3 regions of the Paenibacillus shunpengii genome follow, and region 1 is predicted to be linked to each of the others. Evidence: riboswitches for the same ligand, from Rfam matches in the RefSeq annotation. Region 1 holds a riboswitch; each other region holds the start of a gene.
What was found. Region 1 has a riboswitch for cyclic di-AMP ahead of ACFSVM_RS15200 (hypothetical protein). Riboswitches for the same ligand answer to the same signal wherever they lie in the genome.

Region 1 (4,219 bases):
CCATCGCAGAGCATTTGAAGAGTGGCGTGGTGTGAGAGGTACGATTCGTACTGAAGAGACATTACACATCAATGACCGAAGCCAGGAACATTGGTATATACTCACTGGAAAAGGAAATAACGGCGGCGATGGGCTCGTGTGCGCGCGGCACTTGCAAGAGGCAGGTATGAAAGTAACGATTGTTTATGCTGTTTCAGCTTCAACGCTGGAGCAGGATGCTGCACTTCAAAGGGATGCGGCTGCGGCATACAGCATTCCGGCAGTCGTATATAGCGAGAAGGAGCCGCTGTCATTTCATGGCGTTACCGGTATTGTAGATGCGCTGCTGGGTACTGGAAGCAACGGTGCGCCGCGCAAGGCTTATGCAGCCTTGATCCGTGAGGCTAATGAGAGCGGACTCCCTATTGTCTCAGCTGATATTCCAAGCGGTTTAAATGCAGATACGGGAGAGCTCTATGAGCCTCATATCCGGGCAGAGATAACAGTGTGCTTCGGGTTGTTGAAACGCGGACTGACTCAGTATCCCGGTGCAGAGGCAGCAGGCCGCATCGTTGTAAGATCCATTGGGATTCCTTCTAAGCTCGCAGCGGATCAGGGCGGAACTGTACAAGTCCTTACAGAAGAGGTGCTGGAAGGGTCGCTTGGAATGAATCTGGCGCTCCGAAGATCAGGAGAAGGGCATAAGGGAACCTATGGACATGTGCTGCTTACTGCCGGGACACTTGCCATGAGCGGGGCCGGGCTTCTTAGTGCGCGTGCTTCGCTCCGGTCAGGCTGCGGTCTTGCCACTTGGGCGCTGCCTTACGAGCTGATGCTGCATGTCATCGGCAAGGTGCCTGAGCTGATGCTCGCCGATGCGGTGAGAGGAAATGACGGGCTGTGGACGGAGGAGTCAGCCGAGCGAGTTATACAGCTTGCGGAGGGCAAGGATGTGCTGGCCATTGGGCCGGGGCTTGGGCGCTTTGAGGGAGATACAAGGTGGCTTCGCCGCATTGTTGAAGCATGTGATGTACCTATTGTACTTGATGCCGATGCACTCAATATGGCTGCAGCAGGAGGGGAGGATTTCTTCCTAGGGATGTCCCGGACTGCACCGCTCATTCTGACGCCGCATCCAGGGGAGATGGCTCGATTGATGGGGATATCTACGAAGGACGTCCAGCGAGATCGGATTACCCATGCGGAAGCATATGCAGAGCGTACAGGCGTTATCCTTGTGCTCAAGGGCTCGCGCACGGTCGTTGCTGCTCCTTCAGGCAGCACCTATATTAACCTGACCGGACATCCCGGCATGGGAACCGGAGGGGCGGGGGACGTGCTGACCGGCATCATAGCGGGTCTATTGGCCCAAGGTTGGAGCGCTGAGCAGGCAGCAGCATATGGTGTATATCTGCACGGACTCTCCGGAGAACGTGCTGCTTACAAGCGGCATCATCCGGGAGGCATTACCGCCGGCGACATTATTGACGCATTGTAATACAGCGTTATTGGCAAGGATCCGCCGGTAAGGCGCCTGCAGATAGATCTACAAGTCAAATTTAAGGACACGCAGAAGCGTGTCCTTTTTACGTTCTGAATTGAAGTGTATCTAACCGCCGCGGGTTTTATCATCATGGGAATCTAGAAGGAATAATACGTCAGCCCATACTCCATCAAAAAAGAACGAACGAGCAGTCTGGAGCTTATGATAGAATGCAGATCTTCGTCCGCTTCCTGCATCATTTGCAGATCTGCGAGTGCTTCCTCGGCTATTCGGGTCCGTTCCATTCCCCATTCCTGCTCATGATCTGCAACACAGAGCTTGGCCTGCCCCACGGTCAGCTCCTTCAGTACGGCAAACACAGAGATCCATGGGATCAGATCCCCCGGAGCACTCTCCTGTGGCAGCTCAAATTCGGCAAAACCGTGTGCCGTCCCGCAGGTTATTTTAAATAATCCGCAGTAATGATGTTTCTCCTCTGTCAAATAAGGAAGCCGGCGTGAATCATAGCGTATGATTTCCATCGAGCTGATCGCATCCGTCTGGTAAGCAGGTACTGAATTATTCCCCATATAGGCGAGTGCCACGAGCATTCATCCTCCATTAATCATCCTCATTATTATGTTGATCATCATATAGCAGATGCCACCGAGGAGTAAAATGACTCTTGTTCTAAAAAAACCGGATTTTCATCAAATCGGACGAAATGGATGAAAGTAAGCGGTTAATTAAAGGCTAATCTCGATCGATCAGAGCTTTATCTATCGTTGTCAGCGTCTTACGCAAAAAGAAAGGAAATTGGAGTTAGAGAGAGTAACGAAGAGAATAATCAAGATAACAATCCCCTATGCGAAGTCAATGAGTTGAAATTCGTCTTATATGAGTACCGGACTTTCTTTACAGCACATCCGGTGAGGATTATGATTCATGGCATAAAAGCTTTGCGTCATTCAATTTCAAACCGCTTAATCCTTAAAAGGAGCGGGGGAACCAGTGAGGCCTGCCATAAGGGCTTCTAGGGGTGAATCCTAAAGAGCATAGAATTTGTGCTTCGTATAGGTAGGGCGACTCTCACGCCCGAATCCGACAGCTAACCTCGTCAGCGTATCTAGAGAGACTTTCTTATATCCGAGCTCTTAAGTGGCAGCGGCTTGTTCCCGCCTGCCTGCGAATAAGAAGCTGCGCGAGAGAGATTTCTCTAGCTCAGCTTCTTTTTTTATGGCCGGATGGAAGGGAGAAAACAGGAGGGAATGAACAGATGTCCGTTGAAGACGACGACGTCATCATCGTATCGGCCGGGAGCAAGCCGGGCAGATCCTTTATAAAGACCCTGCTCATAAAGGGTTTGCCGTTTGCCATCTTGGTCAGCTCTGAACATGAGCGTAAAGAAATGCAAAGGCTCTATGCGGAGCCGGTCATCCAAGTGGATTTCTCTGAACAAGCACCTGAGCCGCCTGATTTCCATGTAGGTAATGTATTTCTGTTCGAGGAGAGTCTGCCGGTGTGCTGTAAGTATATCCAAGTTTGCCGGTCATGGACTTGTAAGCCAATTTATGTCATTACAGAGCGAAGCAAACCGCGGCTCATCTACAGAGGGCTTGGTGCGACACATGTCATCTACAGCCGCGGCAGCGACTGCTCTTTCTTACTCTAAACCGGAATCGGGAGGTGCTAAGCAAATGCTGGATTTTATCATGATTGTATTGATCAGCTTGTTGACGCTTATTTCAATCGGAGTTATCAAAGGCTCAGACAAAATCACTTCGGAAGGGAGCGAACAAAAATGATGTGGGTGCTGCTCGCTATTGCAGCTGCTGTATTCATTTATTTGGTCTACGCACTGCTTAACCCAGAGAAATTTTGAAACCGAATTAAGAAATTAATTCGACTAACAATGAGTTAATGATAACTACCAGGAGGCTGATAAGTCGATATGTTAACCGTTATTTCCGTCTGTGTGACCCTAGCGGTCGTGCTCCTGCTGGCTCGTCCTGCAGGTCTATATATTGCAAGTGCATTTCGTTATGAACCAACCCGGATCGATCCGTGGTTCAGATGGATAGAGAGACCCCTCTATGCTGTCAGCGGCATCAAGGAGACGAATCAAACCTGGAAGCAGTACGCAGCTTCCTTTGTTATCAGTAATACGGTCATGATCGTACTCGTCTATCTGATCTTTCGGATACAGGCTCATCTGCCGCTGAACCCGAGCGGTGTTGCGGGTATGGAGCCTACGCTTGCTTTTAATACGGCGATCAGCTTCATGACCAATACGAATCTGCAGCATTACAGCGGAGAATCCGGTCTCAGCTATTTATCACAGATGATCGCCATTGTGTTCATGATGTTCACTGCACCGGCTTCGGCTTTTGCGGTCGCGATCGCATTTATTAGAGGACTTACGGGTAAGCCGCTCGGTAACTTCTTCGTGGATGTCGTTCGAAGTATAACAAGGGTATTGCTTCCGGTTGCTTTTGTATCAGCTATTCTGTTCGTTGCGGCGGGCGTTCCACAGACGTTAAAAGCAACAGCAGCAGTAACGACGCTGGAGGGTGCAGTCCAGGAAATTGTGAGAGGTCCGGTAGGCTCTTTCCTGTCCATTAAACAGGTGGGGAATAACGGCGGTGGATTTTTCGGAGTAAACTCGGCTCATCCGTTTGAAAATCCTAATGGATTTACGAACCTGCTGCAGATGGTGCTGATGCTTCTGTTCCCGGTGTCCCTGCCCTTCGCTTATGG
Region 2 (4,219 bases), on a different contig from region 1:
CTGGGAGATACCGAAGTGGGCCGGATACTGGGTACCGTAGGTCCTGATTTTGCCCAAAAGGTCGCTTCTGTGATTGCCAAGACGTATGACAAGCCTATTGTTGTCAATCTGGTTTCAAGTCCGCTCGATGCCGATCGAATGGATTACTTGCTGCGGGATGCCTATTATACCGGAGTGAATTATGGAACCATTGACCTTGACCGAATACTTCGAATGCTGCGCCCTTACCAGGGAAGAGTTGTGGTTAAAGATTCTGGAATGCATGCCGTAGAAGATTATTTAATGTCGAGATATCAGATGTATTGGCAGGTATATTTTCACCCTGTAACTCGAAGCTCCGAAATTGTCCTGCGTCAAATCTTTAGAAGAGCCAAGGAACTCGTAGAAGAAGAGTACATCTTCAGCTTCATGCTTAGACCCCTCCTTCATCTGATTAAGGGCGATGTATCGGTCAAGGACTATCTTCGTATCGATGAATCTACGATTCAGGCTGCCTTTAATGAATGGACTTATGAGAAGGACCCCATTCTGAGTGAGCTGTGTACCCGGTTCCTGGACCGTAAGCTCTATAAGTATGTGGAAGTGGATTATATCGAGCAGAAGGATATCAAGCGAATAGAAGAAGCATTTCTCAAGGCAAACTTGAATCCAGCCTATGACCTTGAAATTGATTTTCCTACCGATCTGCCGTATGATGTGTTCCGACCTGATATTGCGGGGAGCAAGAGACAGATCATCATTCTAGACAAGCAGGAAAGACAAAGAGATATATCCGAGGTATCCGAGATTGTCCGCTCTATTAGCGGCATGCAAAAAGGGAATTATCATCTGTACTTCCCGCAGGAGAAGCTGATGAATGCACTACCCAAGCTGCCTCCGGAAATTGCCGGTATGTTTAAATAATGTGAGACAAGATACAGTCCTTGAAAGGAGAAAAATATACGATGTTATTCGACACACATACACATTTGGATGCACCCGAGTTCGACGCTGACCGCGAGGAAGTGATTCAGCGCGCTGTCGAAAAGGGGGTTACCCGAATGATTAATATAGGATTTAATCGGGAAACAATTCCGACTACGATGAAACTTGCCGAAACCTATGATTTTATCTATGCGGCAGTAGGCTGGCATCCTGTCGATGCCATTACGATGAAGGATGGAGATTTGGAATGGATTGCATCATTATGTAAACATGAGAAGGTCGTTGCGATCGGTGAAATTGGTCTGGATTATCATTGGGATACGTCTCCCAAAGAGATTCAGCATGAGGTGCTGCGCAAACAAATTGGACTGGCTAGAGAGATCGCTATGCCGATTGTTATTCATAACCGGGATGCGCATGAAGACATTATTCGAATTCTGCGGGAAGAGAGGGCACAAGAAGTAGGCGGAGTGATGCATTCTTTCTCAGGCAGCTGGGAAACTGCAAAAATGGCGCTGGATATGGGCTTTCATATCTCCTTCGGAGGACCGATCACGTTCAAGAACGCGAAGCAGCCCAAAGAGGTGCTTGCAAAGGTACCGCTTGACCGGCTTTTGATCGAAACGGATTCACCATACCTGACTCCACATCCATTCCGCGGCAAGAGAAATGAGTCAGCTCATGTGGCCTTGGTAGCAGAAATGGCAGCGGAGCTGAAGGGCATTTCTGTGGAGGAATTGGCAAGGATTACGACCGCAAATGCACTGGAACGATTTGACATTCGTTAAAATAGAGAGAAAAACAGGTGAAAAAGGGAGTAAAACGGAGCGATTAAACTTTTTGTAAGACTTTTTCGCTGATTATTACAAATTTTTAACCAATTATTTAGAAAAACATAGTTGAATACTGCTTTACAACATGTATCGAAACAGGATATCATCGTTTCAGTGAATTGTTGATTGTTGGTAAAGTCCATTTTACATTCAGTTGATTTACCACTTTGAATTCACTTCATGAGTCATTCTCGCTGAATCTTTTGTAATTTAACAAAGAACGGGGGAACCGATATAGTGGTCTGCTGCTAGTCAGAAGATGGAATTAAGAGAGTTGTCTCTCTTGCTCTGACCACTGTATTTGATTTCAACACTTGAGTCTTGGGGTGAACGTAAAGGACAGCTGCCATGAGCAGCCTGGATCTGAGCGGGGGCGACTCTTACGCCCGAACCCGACAGCTAACTCCGTAAGCGTATTGAAGAGGCAAAACTCGTGCATGATGTTTCCGATATTCTCATTTGAACTTATCGGAGCCACGAAAGATTTCCTCTTAAACTCTTTTTTGGCTTCTTTGTTTTAGGAGAATAAAAGTTACATTGTCGTCATACTGTTGGTTAACAGGAGGTGACATCATGCTGCGAAGAGTGGCACATGATGCAGAATCGGACGGGAGTTTCTCCGGTTTTGTAGACAAATCGGTATAGTCGCGTCAAATACAATCATGCAATACTCTTGACGGCGGGACTATGAAGGAGGACGGAGGAAGTGGGAAATTTCCAACTAGAGGAGACCCATGAGTCACCATCATCCAGCAAGTCTTTCGCGTTGCGATGGAAGCATGAGAATCTGCGTCAGATCACACTAGTCGCAATCTTCTCAATCGCACTGTTAGTCATGATCTCACTCATTGTGTATGGTCAGGGAGGCAAAGAAATCTCAATTGTCGTGGACGGCAAGGTTCAAACCTTGGAAACACGTGAAGGAATGCTTAGTGAAGTGCTGGATGAGCATTCAATCGCAGTCAGTCCACATGACGAAGTATCGATGTCTTTGAGTGATGAGATTGAAGATGGGGATCGAGTAACAATTAACCGGGCCGTAGCGATTAACGTAACGGCAGACGGTGAGACAGAGCAAGTTTATACAACACAGGATACCGTTAAGGAAGCACTTGCTGCTCATAGCATCGAAGTATCAGAAGATGATAAAGTATATCCTGCTGCTGACACTGCGGTGAAGGCAGATCTTAATATTCGAGTAGTCCGGGTGACTAAGCAAACAGCGTCACAAGAAGCTTCGATTCCGTTCAAGGTGATCAAGACGGCTGACCCAAGCTTGTACAAGGGCGATAACCGGGTCATTCAGAGCGGCAAGGAAGGTGTAATTGTCCAGACGATCGAGAAGACCTTCCAGGACGGCGAATTGGTGTCCAAGAAAATGACGGGCAAGAAGGTACAGACCAACCGTGTCGACAAAGTCATTGCCGTAGGAACGAAGAAGAAGCCTGAGCCAGTTCAGGAAACCGTGGTTGCCTCTGCAAGTGAAGCTGAAGCTGAAGCTGCAACTGCAACTGCTTCTAAAGCTTCTAATGCATCCTCTTCGAAATCGTCAGCAAATCTGGCTGATAAAGTGAAGAAGGTATCTGCTTCAAGTGACAGCGATTCTGTCACGAAGGACGGAGTTACATTCAAGGCCAAAAAAGTGCTAAGCAATGTATCTATGACGGCCTATTCCTCAGAACAAGAGGGCATTGGTACGAAGACGGCTTCCGGCACGCGTGTACAGGAAGGGCGTACCATTGCAGTTGACCCTGATGTGATCCCTCTCGGATGGTGGGTATACATTGAAGGCGTAGGATTCCGTCGTGCCGAAGATACAGGCGGCGCAATCAAAGGCAACAAAATTGATGTGTATTATGACAGCTTGGAGCAGGCACTCAATTTTGGCCGCAAAAAAGGTAAAACAGTATACGTTATCGGTCCGGTGAAGCCGGAACTGAATTAAAATATATTTTACAATGCGTCCCTGATGTTATAGTATTAACATCAAGATTAGGTGATGCTATATAAGGTGAACGAAAGTTTAGACAGCAAGTCTATCGTTTGCCTCTTACATGCAGAAGAGGAGTTTTTCCTCTTCTCTTTTTGTTTAGAAAGGAAGTCATGTGATCATGATTAAAGAAATCATTGTCGTTGAAGGCAGAGATGATACCGTAGCCATCAAGCGTGCAGTGAATGCAGATACAATAGAAACCGGCGGTTCTGCTATAAACGCCCGTATACTTAAGAAAATTGAGCTTGCTCAGCAAAGAAGAGGTGTTATCGTCTTTACGGACCCTGATCATGCAGGCGAGCGAATTCGCAAAATAATATCGAACAAGATTCCCGGCGTGAAGCATGCCTTCATTAAGGAGCAGGATGCGACCCGCAAAGGTGATATTGGTGTGGAGAATGCATCTCCTGACTCTATCCGCGCAGCACTGTCCAAGGTGCATACAACCTATGATGGAGCTAAGCCGCTC
Region 3 (4,219 bases), on a different contig from region 1:
GCGGTGAATCCTTGACAGGTAAGATTGCGGTGGGTGCCGTTATTCTGAACCGGGTTCAGAGCAATGCTTTTCCGGACTCCATAACAAACGTCATATTCCAGAAGAATCAATTTACGCCGGCCATGGACGGTAAACTCAGCAGTCCAACGGCTGCATCCTATGAGGCTGCCCGCAGGGCGCTGACGGGCTATGATCCCTCCAAGGGTGCTCTGTATTTCTATAACCCTAAGACAGCATCCTCGTCGTGGATTAAATCCCGGCCTGTGACGCAAAGACTTGGGAATCATGTATTTACGAAATAGCGGATCGATCCAATTCGCTTCTGTATAAAATGCAACAGTTTACTGTAAAGATGGGGTTTGTACTGTAATTGGAAAAGAAATGATCCGCTGAAGGATATCATTAGTGCTCGATTTTGGTAGCTTTCAGCGGATTAATCATAATATATCTGCACTGACATATAGGCAGTGACATCATCGCTATATGAGGCGATTTATATCCAAATATATCTAAATATACACTTATCTATATTTATAGATATATTTAATTGAATGCAGAACTATGACTGGTGCTGCTTCGCTGATCTATTCAAACACAACAGGAGGAATGACATCAATGAGAAAACTAACAAAACGACTTATGATCTGTGCTGCGCTTCTGGGAGCGTATGGAACGGTTGCTGCACCGGCAGGTGCAAGTGCTGCGGTAATGCAGCAGGGAATTCAGAGTGCTGATGTGCTGGACTTGCAGGAAAGACTAAGCAGTATCGGATTTATGAGTGCAGGGTCAACAGGATATTACGGTAAGGCAACGGAGCAGGCCGTTCGCTCCTTCCAAAAGCAATTTGGACTCAAGATTGACGGAATCGCAGGGCCAGAGACGATCAGCGTGCTTAAGAAAAAAGCACCGATTAACCAAACTTCACTGAATCAACTAGCCAAGGCTATCCATGGCGAGGCCCGGGGAGAATCCTTTGAAGGTCAAGTAGCAGTCGGAGCAGTGATCTTGAACCGGGTTCAATCGGATGAATTCCCGGACTCCATCACAGAGGTCATTCTGCAGCCAAGACAGTTTACCGCCGTAGATGACGGCCAATACAATTTGGCTCCTGATGAGACTGCGATCAAGGCGGCAAAGAGTGCGCTCAATGGCTGGGATCCGTCAGGTGGAGCTCTGTACTATTATAACCCTGAGATCGCAACCTCCGAATGGAGCAAGGAACGTCCAACGATCAAGCAGATCGGTAATCATCTGTTTACGAATTAATCCAATATCATATATAAAAAAGGAGCTGCCACAAAATTACTGTGGCAGCTTCTTTGCTATAGATATAAATACAGAGCATACATAATGAACCCCTTTGCAGGCAAGCAGCAAAGGGGTTTTGATTATATATATTTCATTTATAGAACTCTTTTTGCACCGACGTATTTAGGACCCCAATAGGTATTGTCCAGGCTGTCGATTTTTACGCCGGAGGAACTGGTAGCTGAAATGAAATTATTGTTTCCTACATAGATACCGACATGAGAGATCGAGCTTCCTGTTGTCTTGAAGAAGACCAGATCGCCTTGCTGCAGGTTTCCTTTGGATACAGATGAGCCTTGGTTATATTGGGTAGCTGCTGTACGCGGCAGGGATACTCCGTATTTATCGAATACATATTTAACCAGACCAGAGCAATCGAACCCGCTTGTGGTCGAACCGCCGTAAACATAAGGAACGCCGATGTGATTCATCGCTTCATTTACAATGCTAGTGCCTTTGACATGGTCGTTTGGAACAAGTGCAGGGCTGTATGTTTTACCGGTTGTGCTAATCATGGCCAGCATAAGATCCTTTTTCCAAGTTACGTCATAGCCCATGGCTTCTGATACAAAACGAATGGGTACATATGTACGGTCATTTCGGATGAACACTTGCGTGCCGAGACTTACTTTGCTGCTGTTGACCATCGCAGTCGTCTGGTTAGTTTGAATACGAATGGTTGTACCTCCCTTGGACAGCTTGACCACCGTTTCTTTTCCGCTCTTAAATACTTTAATCGTATAGTTCATTTCGTCAGCAAGCATGCGGACCGGCACTTGTGTACTGTAATTCTGATCCAGGAATGGCTCCGCGTCTGGGAAATCGATCAGATTACTGTTCACTTGAATATTTACCGTATTGGTACTGGAAGAGGATGCATCTGCTTGTCCATTACCCATGATTAACCCAGCTGCGAGCAGGGATGAGAACAACATATATTTACCAAACTTCTTCATTCTGAAAATTTCCTCCAATTGCCTCCGAGGTTAGCTGTCGGGTTCGAGTAGAAGGTACTCTAGCATTTCTTAACTGCTGCATTCACCCCAAATGTTGTAAATCGTCCCCCGTACTATTCTGATAGATTCGGCACACTTTTTTAATATGAATTAACTGTAATTAATATATAATAAATTAAGGTTAAAAAGTATCAAAAATGTTACCTTTGTTTTACTTTTTGTACACCAATTATTGGAATAAAACATAGAAAGAACCGGATTTTTTCGAGTAATTTCCGCTAAGTCGGGTAATATATTGTCATTGATTTGAAACAGGTATCTACAAAAGTAACAATATTGTAACTAAATAAATTGATTCTGGGACTCTATCTTATATCCATATATTGTAATAATGCCAAAAACAAAAATATATTAATAAATTGAGCACCAAAAAACCCTTCGTTAAAATCACATAAGGGTTTGGTTTGAACTATTATTTATGCTGCATACATTGATTTTACTGATTTCCTGCCGCTGCATTGGAGTGGTTCTGTTGATATATATACACAATGCTAATCCTTTTTTCTGCGTCCTGTCAGAAGCAGCAGCAGGAACGACATAAGTACGATCGCAATCGTCCAGGCCCAGGCCATGACCGTATTCCCGCTGTCCACAGCAATGTATATGGCCGTAGGGACGGTTTGAGTTTTTCCTGGAATATTGCCTGCAAGCATCAGCGTTGCGCCGAACTCACCAAGCGCTCGTGCAAATCCGAGAATATAAGCAGAAATAACAGAAGGCCAGATGAGTGGAAGTGTAATATACCGGAATACCTGCCATTCATTCGCACCGATCGAGCGTCCGGAAGCTTCAAGCTCGGAATCAATGGACGTAAATCCGACCTTCATCGTCTGATACACCAGTGGAAACGAGACGACAACAGCGGCGATGACACAGGCTGTCCACGAGAATACGACAGGTGCGGCAAAGATGGCCTCAATCCATGCTCCGATCCAGCTATTTCTCCCCAGCAGGACGAGCAGCAGAAAGCCTACAACCGTGGGTGGAAGGACCATTGGCAGCATAAACGCTGTTTCTAGCAGCAGCTTTCCTTTGAACTTGCTCTTGGACATCCATCTTGCAGTAAGCCCGCCCATCACAATCGTGATAACACTGGACAATAGGGCAACCAGTAAGGATAAGCGCACAGGAGCCCAGAAGTCATGCCAGTCAAATGAAGCTGACATCATTCAGGCACCGAGAACCCGTATTTAGTAAATACAGCTTGGGCTTCGGAAGACTGTAAAAAGTCATAAACCGCTTTTGCCGCTTCGGGATGCGCACTGTCCAATACCACACCTACAGGGTATGTAATTGCTGTGTAGCTTGAGGGATCGACAGTGTGCACGATCTTCACTTTGCTGGAAGTAAGTGCATCTGTTTTGTATACAAAACCGGCATCGGCATTCCCGGTTTCGACATACTGTAATACTTGCCGCACATCCTTGGCCTGAACTATTTTGGGTTGGAGTTGTTCATATAAGCCAAGCGAAGTAAGCGCCTCTTGTGCATAGCTTCCTGCAGGTACACTTTCAGGTATGCCAAGGGCAACAATCTTGATATCTTTAGCAGTGAGATCCTGCTCAGAGGATATAGGCAGCTCGTTGCTGCTGGAAGTAATCAGTACGAGCTCGTTGGTTAACAGCGTAGTCGTATTTTCTGTATCCATGAGCCCCTTATCTATAAGGGTCTGCATATTTTTCTCAGCTGCTGACAGAAACAGATCAGCCGGTGCCCCTTGCTCAATCTGCTGCTGAAGAGAGCCGGAGCCGCCAAAGTTGAAGCTGAGCTTTATACCAGGATGAGCTGTCTCAAAGCGGGGCTGTAGTTCCTCCAGTACATCAGTTAAGCTTGCAGCCGCTGAGATCGTCAGCTCTGTGCGTTCAGATGAAGGAGTCGAGGATGCGCTGCTGTCC

Region 2: another riboswitch for cyclic di-AMP. It lies ahead of ACFSVM_RS18840 (ubiquitin-like domain-containing protein); the one in region 1 lies ahead of ACFSVM_RS15200 (hypothetical protein).
Region 3: another riboswitch for cyclic di-AMP. It lies ahead of ACFSVM_RS18015 (C40 family peptidase); the one in region 1 lies ahead of ACFSVM_RS15200 (hypothetical protein).

The regions. Positions count from the first base shown of each region.
Region 1 is NZ_JBHUMJ010000003.1:180,440-184,658, forward strand. Features, by position in the region: gene ACFSVM_RS15190 (NAD(P)H-hydrate dehydratase) at 1-1,477, shown strand, start outside; gene ACFSVM_RS15195 (hypothetical protein) at 1,621-2,067, opposite strand; cyclic di-AMP (ydaO/yuaA leader) riboswitch at 2,433-2,601, shown strand; gene ACFSVM_RS15200 (hypothetical protein) at 2,739-3,134, shown strand; gene kdpF (K(+)-transporting ATPase subunit F) at 3,267-3,344, shown strand; partial or broken gene kdpA (potassium-transporting ATPase subunit KdpA) at 3,414-4,219, shown strand, end outside.
Region 2 is NZ_JBHUMJ010000005.1:11,205-15,423, forward strand. Features, by position in the region: gene ACFSVM_RS18830 (HD domain-containing protein) at 1-903, shown strand, start outside; gene ACFSVM_RS18835 (TatD family hydrolase) at 945-1,712, shown strand; cyclic di-AMP (ydaO/yuaA leader) riboswitch at 1,940-2,186, shown strand; gene ACFSVM_RS18840 (ubiquitin-like domain-containing protein) at 2,464-3,702, shown strand; gene rnmV (ribonuclease M5) at 3,869-4,219, shown strand, end outside.
Region 3 is NZ_JBHUMJ010000004.1:356,419-360,637, forward strand. Features, by position in the region: gene ACFSVM_RS18005 (cell wall hydrolase) at 1-302, shown strand, start outside; gene ACFSVM_RS18010 (cell wall hydrolase) at 616-1,266, shown strand; gene ACFSVM_RS18015 (C40 family peptidase) at 1,404-2,264, opposite strand; cyclic di-AMP (ydaO/yuaA leader) riboswitch at 2,269-2,407, opposite strand; gene modB (molybdate ABC transporter permease subunit) at 2,816-3,493, opposite strand; gene modA (molybdate ABC transporter substrate-binding protein) at 3,490-4,219, opposite strand, start outside.